3 regions of the Metabacillus sp. KJ11-3 genome follow, and region 2 is predicted to be linked to each of the others. Evidence: predicted binding sites of a transcription regulator. Region 2 holds the regulator's gene; each other region holds the start of a gene.

The links. The regulator LexA, encoded in region 2, represses DNA repair genes until DNA is damaged. The targets are predictions, from matches to a motif close to CGAACATATGTTCG.
Region 1: ruvA (Holliday junction branch migration protein RuvA) is a predicted target of LexA. The motif match lies at 2,769-2,782, and genes of this name have one in related genera.
Region 3: AC0L8O_RS13975 (WYL domain-containing protein) is a predicted target of LexA. The motif match lies at 2,260-2,273, and genes of this name have one in related genera.

The regions. Positions count from the first base shown of each region.
Region 1 covers NZ_CM147865.1:968,269-972,560, reverse strand. Annotated here, with positions in the region: gene queA (tRNA preQ1(34) S-adenosylmethionine ribosyltransferase-isomerase QueA) at 1-851, opposite strand, end outside; gene AC0L8O_RS04970 (DUF2905 domain-containing protein) at 900-1,100, opposite strand; gene ruvB (Holliday junction branch migration DNA helicase RuvB) at 1,093-2,097, opposite strand; gene ruvA (Holliday junction branch migration protein RuvA) at 2,107-2,715, opposite strand; gene AC0L8O_RS04955 (BofC C-terminal domain-containing protein) at 2,901-3,434, opposite strand; gene AC0L8O_RS04950 (YhcN/YlaJ family sporulation lipoprotein) at 3,561-4,286, opposite strand.
Region 2 covers NZ_CM147865.1:2,387,708-2,391,999, forward strand. Annotated here, with positions in the region: gene sirA (sporulation inhibitor of replication protein SirA) at 1-378, opposite strand, end outside; gene AC0L8O_RS12180 (DUF896 domain-containing protein) at 549-779, opposite strand; gene AC0L8O_RS12185 (YneB family resolvase-like protein) at 899-1,561, opposite strand; gene yneA (cell division suppressor protein YneA) at 1,596-1,907, opposite strand; gene lexA (transcriptional repressor LexA) at 2,063-2,683, shown strand; gene glnA (type I glutamate--ammonia ligase) at 2,767-4,101, opposite strand; gene AC0L8O_RS12205 (MerR family transcriptional regulator) at 4,165-4,292, opposite strand, start outside.
Region 3 covers NZ_CM147865.1:2,746,685-2,750,976, forward strand. Annotated here, with positions in the region: gene glcT (glucose PTS transporter transcription antiterminator GlcT) at 11-808, opposite strand; gene AC0L8O_RS13965 (hypothetical protein) at 1,139-1,336, shown strand; gene AC0L8O_RS13970 (hypothetical protein) at 1,869-2,138, opposite strand; gene AC0L8O_RS13975 (WYL domain-containing protein) at 2,310-2,525, shown strand; gene pfkA (6-phosphofructokinase) at 2,863-3,822, opposite strand; gene AC0L8O_RS13985 (thermonuclease family protein) at 4,129-4,292, opposite strand, start outside.

The DNA.
Region 1 (4,292 bases), 1.4 Mb from region 2:
GGATAAATAAAAATATTCGTCCAGCCACTTTCGGCAACAAATTGACCATTATGTTTAGATGCAATCGTTTCAAGCGTTCTCGTAGAAGTTGTTCCCACTGTGATAATTCTTCCACCATTAGATCTTACGTTATTTAACAATGCAGCTGTTCCATCGGTTACTTGATAAAATTCTGCATGCATTTCATGCTCTTCTACCGTATCTGCACTTACCGGACGGAAAGTTCCTAAACCAACATGTAAGGTAATAAAGGCGATATGAACTCCCTTTTCTTTTAACTGGTCAAGAATTTCCTCTGTAAAATGCAACCCAGCAGTTGGAGCAGCTGCAGAACCAATTTCACGTGAAAACACAGTTTGGTAACGTTCACGATCATCTAATTGTTCTTTTATATAAGGTGGTAAAGGCATCTCTCCTAATTTCTCGAGCACTTCATAAAAAATACCTTCATATTCAAACTTTAGCAAACGTCCGCCATGATCACTTGTTCCAACACAGGTTGCTTTCAGGTTACCGGAACCAAATGAAATAATAGTACCCTCTTTTACCCTTTTAGCAGGTTTCACCAGTGTTTCCCATATGTCATCTTCCTGCTGCTTTAGTAATAATATTTCGATGCTTGCACCTGTATCTTCCTTGGTTCCGAATAAACGTGCCGGCATCACCCTGGTATTGTTTAATACTAAGCAATCACCAGCTTGCAAATAATTAATAATTGATTTAAACGATTCATGTTTAAGCTCACCATTATCTTTTTGAAGAACCATTAGTCTTGACGCATCACGTTCTTTTAATGGAACTTGTGCGATTAATTCTTCAGGAAGATGAAAATCAAATAATTCTACTTTCAAACCATTCACCTAATTTCTAACTTACTTATTTACCTTTATTGTTCTTTTTTATTTAAATCGACCAAAAAACGAGAAAACAAAGGAAAGAATAATACTGACGACAATACAGGTTACGATAGGGAAAAAGACTGTCGTATTTCCTTTCTTAAACACAATATCACCTGGTAGTTTTCCAATAAACTGTAGAAAAAATCCAACAACCAGAAGGATTCCGCCAATAATCATTAATACTTTTGGAAAATCAATCATGATGAGGGGCCTCCATTTGAAAATGTTTATAGACGAGATCTGTAACAATTCTTCCCCTAGGTGTTCGTTGCAGGAAACCTATCTGTAATAAGTAGGGTTCATAAACGTCCTCAATTGTATGTGATTCTTCTCCTATTGTTGCCGAGATTGTATCAATTCCAACCGGTCCACCACGAAATTTCTCAATAATTCCTAAAAGTAATTTGTGGTCGATATGATCAAGACCAAGCTTATCTACCTGAAGACGTTCAAGTGCATCCACAGCTAATACGGTTGAGATGGTTTCTTCACCCGTTACTTGTGCAAAATCTCTTACCCTTTTAAGAAGTCGATTGGCTATTCGTGGTGTACCTCTTGATCTTCTGGCCATTTCTATCGCTGCTTCGTGTTCCATACCAATACCAAAGAGATCAGCCGTTCTTTCAATAATATAAGCTAGCTGGTTCTCATTATAATATTCCAGCCTGCTTAAAACACCAAATCGATCACGAAGCGGAGCTGTTAAAAGGCCTACTCTTGTTGTTGCACCGATTAACGTAAATGGAGGGAGATCCAACCTGACAGATCTTGCCGTTGATCCTTTACCAATGACGATATCCAAGCAAAAATCCTCCATTGCAGGATATAAAACTTCCTCAATTGATCGATGCAAACGATGAATTTCATCAATAAATAACACATCACCAGGTTCGAGAGCAGTTAATACGGCTGCCAGATCCCCCGGTCTCTCGATCGCCGGTCCGGAAGTAGTTCTTATATTAACACCCATTTCATTGGCAATAATTGTTGCCAATGTTGTTTTCCCTAAACCTGGTGGTCCATATAAAAGTACATGATCAAGTGTCTCACTCCGCATTTTAGCTGCTTCAATAAACACCCTTAAATTTTCCTTTACTTTATCTTGACCAATATACTGTGACAGTGATTGTGGTCTTAAGGTTTGTTCTATATAGGATTCTTGTATATCCGCTTCACCCGAAACAAGGCGTTCATCCATGTTATCACCTTACTTTAATAGCTTTTGCAATGCTTTTTTTACATATTGATCTGTTGTTAACGTTTCTTTTTGTAAGGATGGAACAATTTTTTTAATCTCTCGTTCAGCATATCCCAGCACTTTCAACGCTTCTATCGCTTCGTTCAATGCATGATTTGCAGACTCTTTATACTCTATTTCTTCATGGTTAAAAAGATCAGGGGAATATAAGGCAGCGACATCGGCAAGCTTTCCTTTTAAATCCAGAATAATCTGACGTGCTGTCTTTTTTCCAACCCCGGGGAATTTCACTAAAAATGTGTCATTTTCATTTTCAATTGCCTCAATCACCTGGGAGGGATTACCAGATGCTAAAATAGCCAACGCTCCCTTCGGTCCAATACCCGTTACGTTCAATAATTTCATGAACAAAGCTTTTTCTTCCCTGGAAGAGAACCCGTATAACGCTATTAGATCTTCTCTCACATGTTGATATGTATAAACAATCGTTTCTTCTTTACGACTTTTTGTGTAACTAAAGGGGTTTGGGGCATGTATCTGGTATCCAATTCCATGATGATCGATCACGATATACTCAGGAGTGATATGATCCACAAATCCTTTAACAAATTCAATCATTTCCTCACCTCTTGCGACTGTACCTCATTGTGTCAATTAATTTCTTTCATCAGCGCACAATTGTTCTCATTATTATATCATACCATTAAAAGCAGTTAGTTTGTATTCCAAGATCGTTAATTTTTCATGAAGTACAAAAAAAGCTAACCCGATATTTATCTCTCAGATTAGCGTTCATAATACTATTACTTCTTTTCAATCTTTGAATATGTTTCATATATTTTTAACACTTCAAGATATTGATCTTTTGATTCAATTCTTATTCCTTCCATTAACTCATCGTGCTTGTGGCTCTCTAATTTCTCCACATCTAATTGAAAAAATGATTGTATAATATCATTGGAACCAGGTCTCCCATTAAAAATCGAAAATATACCGTCACCAGTAATGCCAAAATATCCATTCGTTTTTAACAATGGTGATATATCATCAACTTTACTTTGAAATACTATACTCTCCTTATTATGATCAAGTAGTATCCAATCAGAATACTTTTCCACTATTTCCCCTATAGAAGTTGCTTTCTCCAGGATAATTTCTTCACTTATCTCTCCATCTAAGTATTTTCTTTGTAACACTACTTTTACAGATAAAGGATGTTGAATACTATCTTCTTCTGCCATAACAGGTATGGTAGTATCAATGCTTACGAAACTACTAAGGAGAAAAACAACAAAACTACATACAGTTAGGATGTGACTGTGATAAGACATTCTCATCTATCTCACCTCATTCATATAAATTCACATGCAATCATTATTATTGTAGCCATTAGTAGAAGTTTTAACCAAAAGAAACCAAAACTAATATAAAAAGCAAGAGGCAAAGGCCTCTTGCTTTTTATATTAGCGGTTGTTTCCATTAAAAGGACGTTGAACAGCATTTCCAAGATCGTTTAGTAATTCGTTCACATCAGTATCAATGACATCTTTATCGACTCCGTTTTGAATATCATTATCGATGTTCCGAACACGGGTAAATGTCCCTTCATCCGTTACAACCTGAACATTTCTTCCATTGGCCATTTTACGAGTTTGACTTGTAATTTTCTCCTTCATATCTTGATCATTTTTATCATTAGAATCAACGGCCACTAACACATTATCGTCAGTTACCACAACTCGTGCGTTATCAACATTGTCCATTTTTTCAACCGCATTTTTTATTTTTTGAGCAGCCTCGCCATCACCGCGATTATAATAACCAACTTCATTTAAATGTCTATGATAATTCGCATCACCGTTACTGTAGCGATTATCACGAACAAGACCCGCATCCCTGTCTCCTAGTGGAACTGTTGGATTGCTTATATCTCGGGTGTTATTTCTATTATTTACTTGGCGAAAATAATGATTTCTATTATCACCATCGTTCATTCCATCCATCATCTCAGTAACAGGACCTTCATTATCTGCTCCATTTGTATTTTCGTTTGTATAGTATCCTATCGGTTGAGCTTGATTAGTGTTTCTGGTATTTTCTAACGCACCTTGATCTCCATTACAAGCGGTTAAACCAGTTGTTAAAAGGGCAATTGCAGTAAAAGCTGCAGCTTTTTTACCTTTTGTCAAAACAAC
Region 2 (4,292 bases):
ACAAGGATCGAACTTTCTTAATACTTCAAAAAATATCGTTTCTGCTTCAAAACTTCCATCAGAAGAGAGTTCAAGATGCCGGTTTTTCACAATAAGGGTAGCGTTTCCGACATTTCCTTTTAATGCAATCTTATGTATATGATGGAACATTTGATAATCTGTACGTTTTGATAAATGTGTTCCTAGTAATTGATGTATAAATAAAGCTGGTATTGGTTTTGAAATATACTGAATTTGTTTTTCGATTGTACTTCCATGAGCTGAACGAGCTGTTGTCCAGTGAAAGTCTTGAAACAGATGGTAGATTTTTGATTCCCGCCCAAAATAGTGACTTGCAAACTCTTCTTCTATTAAATAAATATAATAGTGTCTCACCATTTCACTCTCCCCAACCATTCTATTTCTCTCATTATATAAGAAGTCAAAAGAAATAATTGTCTTAAACTGGAGAGATAAGGCACTATTTTTGTCGAACAGCTATAGTTTGAATCTGGTTAAACATCAGTTTCAAAAAGGAAACAGGAGGAATAATGGCCCTCCTCCTGTCATTAATGAAGATCTTTCCTTCTCTCATTTTTGATTTTTTGAGGTGTTACATCATTCCCATTTGGATCAACAACTGTAACTCCTTTAAGTGTAGTTTTCATAGAAGAGCGAAAAGCATCTAAATATTCCCTACGTAATGCCTGTTGTTCAACCTTTTCCTTATCCGTTAAGCCTTCTGTCTTTGATTTCTTAGATAATTTATTTATTCGATCTATTTTAGATTTTGGTAACATCATTTTACTCCTCACATTATTAATATATACTCAGCACACTGCGTAAATAATTTTTGGATATAAGTATTGTCACAAATGTCATCATACTAAATAGAGAAGAAAATAACAACTTTCTTAACTTATGTATCATCTAAATTTCGGTGAGTTTTTTCGAGGTGCTCTTTGTATCTTCTATGGACTGTCGCTTTGCTAACATCAAATCCTAAACCTCTCAGTGTTGCAGCTATTTCCTGAAATGTTAGCTTCTTATCTCTTAGTTTAATGATTTCATCAATTGGTACCTCTATCTTCTCACGTCCTCCTCCCTGTTCTTGATTCTTTAAATTATCCTGAGGATTAAAACCATTTTCTATCGCTCTCTGCATTCCTCTTTTAATCTTGTAATTTGTCAGCTTTCTTTGAAATTCTTCTACTGTTGCAAGAATACTCAGTATCATTGAATCTGTTTCGGATAACTCAGGCTCACCTTTTTCATTTAAGGTGAATACTGTGGCATCAAATTTCTTTATTTCATGTAAGAGTGCAATTTTAGCGTGACCTCGTCCTAACCGAGTATCGTCCTGAACTAATAATACAGATGCTTTCTTGTCTTTTAACAATTCAAGCGCTTCAATAATCCCATCACGATCAACATCAAATCCACTATGCCTTTCTTCAATTACTTTAATAACCTCCATACTGTGAGTTTCCGCTAGTGTAAGAAGCTCTTCTTTTTGTCTATCAATTGAAGTATCCTGTGTATCTTTCTCTGTACTAACACGACAATAAATAATTGCTTTCATTTCTGTCACACCTATCAATTCATTCTTTGTTGTTTTATTCGCTCGCTATCTGTTGAAATTGTTGGAATTCTTCCTTTTGTATTGGTACAAAAACGATGTCCCCTGGAGCTATGGTAGTTGAATGAATATGATTTTTTTCCTGAACCCATTTGACAAACTCTTGTTTCGAAATACTATGTTTCTCTTGAAGCTGATCTGCAATCGACCAGAGACTATCACCCTCTTTAATTTCGACTTGGTGATATTTTTCTAAGCTGTCTGTTTTATTTGTATAAGTAATTCCTGCTGTAATGGCTAATAGAACAACAAAAAAAGCTAGTATGTAAGATAAAGATTCTTTTTTCATAATAACACCCCGTAAGAATATTTGTTCGTATTTATACTTAAAGTATAAGACGAACAACTGTTCTAGTCAAGCGTTTTTTTCGAACTTATGTTTGTATTTATAGGTAAATGATGCTATAATAAACATAAATTAGAGGATCCGAGGTGTCACAGAGGATGACAAAACTATCAAAAAGACAACAAGATATTTTAAGCTTCATAAAAGATGAGGTCCAAAAGAAAGGATATCCACCTTCTGTCCGTGAAATTGGTGAAGCTGTAGGTCTGGCATCAAGTTCAACTGTCCATGGACATTTAGCTAGATTAGAATCCAAAGGATTAATTAGAAGGGACCCAACAAAACCTAGAGCAATTGAGATTTTAGAAGAAGAAACACCCCATATTCCAAAGAGTAACGTGGTAAATGTTCCGGTTATCGGAAAAGTCACTGCTGGTCTTCCTATAACTGCTATCGAAAATGTAGAAGAGTATTTTCCTTTACCCGATCGCTATATTTCGGAAGATGAACATGTCTTTATGCTAGAAATTATGGGTGAAAGTATGATTGAAGCCGGTATCTTAGATGGAGACTTAGTGATTGTTCGCCAGCAACAGACCGCAAACAATGGTGATATTGTTGTCGCTATGACAGAAGACGACGAAGCGACATGTAAAAGATTTTTTAAAGAAAAAGATTATATTCGTCTGCAACCTGAAAACTCTACAATGGAACCTATTATTTTACGAAATGTAAGTATTTTAGGTAAAGTAATTGGCGTTTATCGTACAGTACACTAGGCTTATCTTAAAAGATAAGCCTTTTCTTGTTTTGCTCTAAATACAAAAAAGCCTCAACAATAGTCGAGGCCTTCTCTATTCTATTAATACATTGACATGTATTGTTCTCTTTCCCATGGGTGAACTTGAGTACGGAACATATCCCATTCGATTTCTTTCGCTTCAATGAAGTGTTCAAATAGGTGCTCACCTAACGCATGTTTCATTGTGCTATCAGCTTTTAATAAATCTAGTGCCTGAGCTAATGTTGCCGGTAAATCCACGATCCCATTTTCAATACGCTCTTCTTTTGACATAACATAAATGTTGCGGTCAATTGGTTTTGGAGCTTCAAGATTATTTTTAATTCCATCAAGACCGGCTGCTAATAGAACACTCATTGCTAAATAAGGGTTTGCTGCAGGGTCAACGCTACGTACTTCTACGCGTGTACTTAGGCCGCGAGATGCTGGAATACGAATTAATGGACTTCTGTTTTGCGCAGACCAAGCAACATAACAAGGTGCTTCATAACCAGGGACAAGACGTTTATATGAATTAACCGTTGGGTTTGTCACTGCTGTAAAGGCAGGAGCATGCTTGATTATACCTGCAATAAATTGTCTTGCGGTATCACTTAATTGCAAGTCTCCATTTGGATCTAGGAATGCATTTTCACCTTTACTGAATAAAGATAAGTTACAGTGCATACCTGAACCATTAACACCAAATAAAGGTTTTGGCATAAATGTAGCATGCAAACCATGTTTGCGAGCAATTGTCTTAACAACTAGCTTAAATGTTTGAATATCATCACATGCTCTAATAGCAGAAGCATATTTAAAATCAATTTCATGTTGCCCCGGTGCCACTTCATGGTGAGAAGCTTCAATTTCAAAGCCCATTTCTTCTAGTTCTAGAACGATATCACGACGGCAGTTTTCACCAAGATCAGTCGGTGCTAAGTCGAAATAACCGCCATTATCATTAAGTTCCAGAGTCGGCTCACCTTTTGCATCTAATTTAAATAAGAAAAATTCTGGTTCTGGCCCTAAGTTGAAATCAGTAAACCCAAGTTCTTCCATTTCAGAAAGAAGACGGCGTAAGTTATTACGTGGGTCTCCTGCAAACGGAGTTCCATCCGGATTATAGATATCACAGATAAAACGTGCTACTTTTCCTTTTTCAGCTGTCCAAGGGAAGATTACAAATGTATCTAAATCTGGATATAAATACATATCGGATTCTTCAATTCGTACAAACCCTTCAATTGAAGAACCATCAAACATCATTTTATTATCTAGTGCTTTATCTAGCTGACTTGTTGGGATTTCAACATTTTTGATTGTTCCAAGAATATCCGTGAATTGCAATCGGATATATTTTACATTATTTTCTTTTACCAAACTCACTATATCTTCTCTTGAATATTTAGCCACCCTTAAAATCTCCTCTCCAATTTCAAAAAGTTTATATTCAATTTTTAATTGCTACTACATTAATTAGTGGAAAAATCTCGACATGTCTCCATGTCTTAATGTAGGTCGATTAAAACGACCCGCTTGCATGAGCTCGGATTTAAGAAGCTTACGTAACTCTGAATCGCTTATATCAGGTTTTTCAACTGTTT
Region 3 (4,292 bases), 360 kb from region 2:
TCGGTTACAATTATTTATTTGTTAATCGGTATAAGTGCATTGTTAAATAAACTGCTTCAGCTTCATAAACAGGTTTTTGTAACACCTGTTGCATCACTTTTATCATTTTCCAAGAAGTATTGTAGCATAAGGGATATTCCTTTTTCAACAGAAAAGATAATTTTTCTGGTTCTGATACAGTTTCACCAGCGTTAACTCTTTCTATCGTGTAACGAAGATGGCGAATTAATCGTAGATAATTCACACTGTCCCGGTCCACTTTCACCTTAAGTGAATCCTCAATAACCTCAGTTAAAAGGCTTATTAATTGTGAATATTGATTAACTTCAGATAATGGTTTATTAGAAATTGCGCTATGAATATGGAGAGCAATAAACCCTATTTCCCCTTCCGGCAAATCAACAGATAACGACTTATTTAAAAACTGTATAACATCTGTTGCCAGCTCATATTCAAAAGGATAAAGAGATTTCGTTTCTAACAAAAAGGGATTTTTCAAATCCATCCCTTGTTGCAAACGCTTTAAAGCAAAAGTTATGTGATCGGTAAGTGCGATATGGATGTGTTCATTAAGCGGCTTTTCCACACGCTCAAAAATATACCGAATAGCATCTTGAACAACTTCGAGCATGTCTTCATCAATGTCTGATAATAACATTTTATATTGCTCTTGTTCTTTTTGGTTTGTAAGCACAAACATTTTTTCATAGCTCTGCTCTTGAATAATGTCACCGTTCTTTTTACCAAAACTTATACCTTTACCTATCAATACCACTTCTCCGTAAGAGTCATGTGAAGCGATCAACACATTGTTATTTAATGTTTTTTTATTTTAAAGGACTCCTTCACGAAATCCACAACTCCTTTACATTCAATCTTACATATCGTACAAAAGTTAAGCATGGACGTCAATGAATTTGTCGATTTTTGTAGTAAAGAATTATTATAGTGATTATAATACAATGGAATTATTTTTTTATATCACTTTACACCTGTAAATTACTAGTTATTATGAGTAGGGTTCCGCTGTACCGTACATTTATTTAGGAATAAAATCAAAAGCTGGGGGAAGCTATAGAAGAGGTGACTACATGCGAAAATCAATGATCATGATTCAGCTATTTTTTTTATAGGATTAATGACATTAAACAACGCTCGAGCTGCAGAACAACCAGACGTAAAAGTGCTAGATATAGAATCTAATTCTGTTATACTTGAGAAAGAAAGCTCATTATTATTTGATCGTGAAGTTAAAAAAGCAATAGAAGGTATTAAAAATATTACAATTCAAGCAAGCCCCTTCCTAAAAAAGGGTATCTCATTAGAGTTCCTTTAACCAATTCAGTAAAGGTAAAAAATAAATGGTTTGATGACTTTATTTCAGAGGCATTAATTATTTATAATGTAGAGGATAAAACCCAACATAGACTTATTTTATATAATGATGAAAATACACCAGTCTTTTTTGACATCTATTTTGAATTCACAACCCTATCTAAAGAATTAAATTTAGCAATGAACGGTAAATAAGATACAATGATACTGCTACATCTCCCAGTTTGTGTTATAATTAAATCCGGATTGACCGTGGATGTTGCCGCATCCACAGTCTGCAGTTTCTTATTGGACCAAATCTTGTGACATAAGTAGACCTTTTTCATAGGGTCTATTTTTTTTGTGAGAAGGCTAAAATAGCGATAATTAATGAGGCGAATGTAAACATTGAAATTAAACTTTCATAAATCGTCAACAAGCATCACCTCCTTCCAGAAGGGGCTTGTTCGATCCTAATGAAACTGCAACCTAATTGTACCATACGACGCCTAAAATTAGAACACACGTTCTTACTTTGGTAATATTAGCCTACATCATACCCTTTTGATCACCACTTTTGGCTTTTTTACTTCATCTATTATATTTGAAGCAATTTTTACTTTTGCTAAAATTCCTTTTAGCATCTCATCGTCGTCTGCATTTTTATTTAGATATATTTCTGAAAAGTCTTGAATAGCACTAGCTAATAATTCAACAGCCCTTTCCTGTTCACTTTCTTTTATTCCTTTATTATCTTTAACATAATGTCTGATCATTTCATTGGTTATTTCCTTAATTCTCCTAGCTTTTTCGATAGTTGTCATTCTCTCTCCCCCATCCATCATTAATATATTTTTTCACGGATTACTAATATCCATCATACGCTATACAATGTTCAATTATGGCAGAAAATAATAAGAATGTATGTTTGTATGTATGGATAAAAGAATGTATGTTCGTATATAATATAAAGGAATACATTGGAGGTGGATGAAATGAATTGTTTTTTCACACAGAGCCTGGAGCAAAACCATCCGATCACGATTATTTATATTGCTAAGGATCGTTCAATTACTCAAAGAAAAATCATCGTAAAGAAAGTCACACCAAACAGATTAATTGCATACTGTTTACTTCGCAGGCAAATAAGGACCTTTTCAATTGATCATATTTTATCAGCAGGAATCCAAACTTCTTCAAACGCTGTATAACCTTATACTAATTACTTCGACATGTAGCCCTCTTTCCTCATTTTATATTTCCCAATAGCTTGTCTATAGGTTTTACCCTGTGTTATTGGGGTAATACATAATTGAGCGCGTTACCAGTGACATTACCTATAACAAACACAGCTAGACGCATAAACACGTGGCGCGGCCTAGGAGCCGCAACGATATAAGAGAGGCAGGGCTTATATCATAAAGGCGTCAATAAATTTCCCTTTAAAAAATTCCTCCATTTACATAGGAATTAAAACAAAAAAGAGGCTGGTCAGTACGCTAAAAATCATACGTACTGGTCAGCCTCTACCAACGATTAACAACTTTTTTATATGGACAGCTCTTTAGAAAGTGTGTACACACCTTCCTGGATTGGATCCCTTTTCTTTAAAATTTCAATAATATCATGATCTACAATTTCCTGTTTTTGCATTCCAATTGCCCTACCTGATTTCCCTTCCAGTAAAAGCTCTATCGCTTTTGCTCCTAATCTAGATGCTAATACACGATCAAAGCAGGTTGGAGTTCCTCCTCGTTGAATATGCCCTAAAACCGAAATTCTTGTTTCCAATTGATAATTACTCAATAATTTTGCTGCAAGCTCACTCGCGGAACAAACACCTTCAGCCAACACAATGATGGAATGTTTTTTTCCTCTTTCAATTCCTTTTTTCAGCTTTGCAACTATATCTTGAATTTCATACGTTTTTTCAGGAATAATAATGGACTCCGCTCCTACAGCTAAACCAGAAAACAAGGCAATATCCCCGGCGTGCCGCCCCATTACTTCAATTATAAACGTACGATCATGAGATGTAGCAGTATCTCTTATTTTATCAATACTATTAATCACAGTATTTAACGCCGTATCATATCCAATAGTATAATCTGTTCCCGGAATATCGTTATCAATTGTTCCAGGCAAACCTACACAAGGGAACCCTTTCTCTGATAATTTCGCAGCCCCTCGATATGAGCCGTCACCACCGATCACAACAAGTCCCTCAATTCTTAGCTGTTTTAACTGTTCAATTGCTTTATATTGGGATTCATCCTTTTTAAATTCCTCAGATCTAGCAGAGTATAAAATCGTTCCACCTCTGTGGATAATATCACCTACTGATCCAAGTTCCAGCTTTTTCATTTTTCCTTCCATTAGTCCAGCGTATCCTTGATAAACCCCATATACCTCTAAACCCTCATAAATACCTTTTCTTACTACAGCTCTGATTGCCGCATTCATCCCTGGTGAATCTCCCCCACTTGTTAGAACAGCTATTTTCTTCATGTAAATCCCTCCATTCAAAAAACCATTTATATATATCCAGAAAGTAACAAATAAGCCTTAGTTATAAATCTAGTTTTATTTCATTTTCAATAAATATATTCACCAATAGGGAATGTATAAATCATTTTTCCACCAAATAATTCCTTCATTATAGATTTTCCTATTTTTCTTTTTCTAATCAATAGTCTTCTAAAACGATTTACAACCATAATGGTAACTTGTTTAACTCATTGATATAAAGTAAGGAAATAAATATTTAGTACCTAAAAAAGGTGATAAGAACGTTTTTAACGCTCTTATCACCTTTTATCTTTTCACTGGGCGATAGCCTGCTTCTACCGCTTCTTTCTCTGTACAAAATAATTCTTCAGGCTTTGTCACATTGTAGGAAGGAGATTGCACTGTATGATAAATTTTTTCTCCTTTTGAATTTATGTTTCCTTTAATCGTACAACCAGAATTAACTGTAT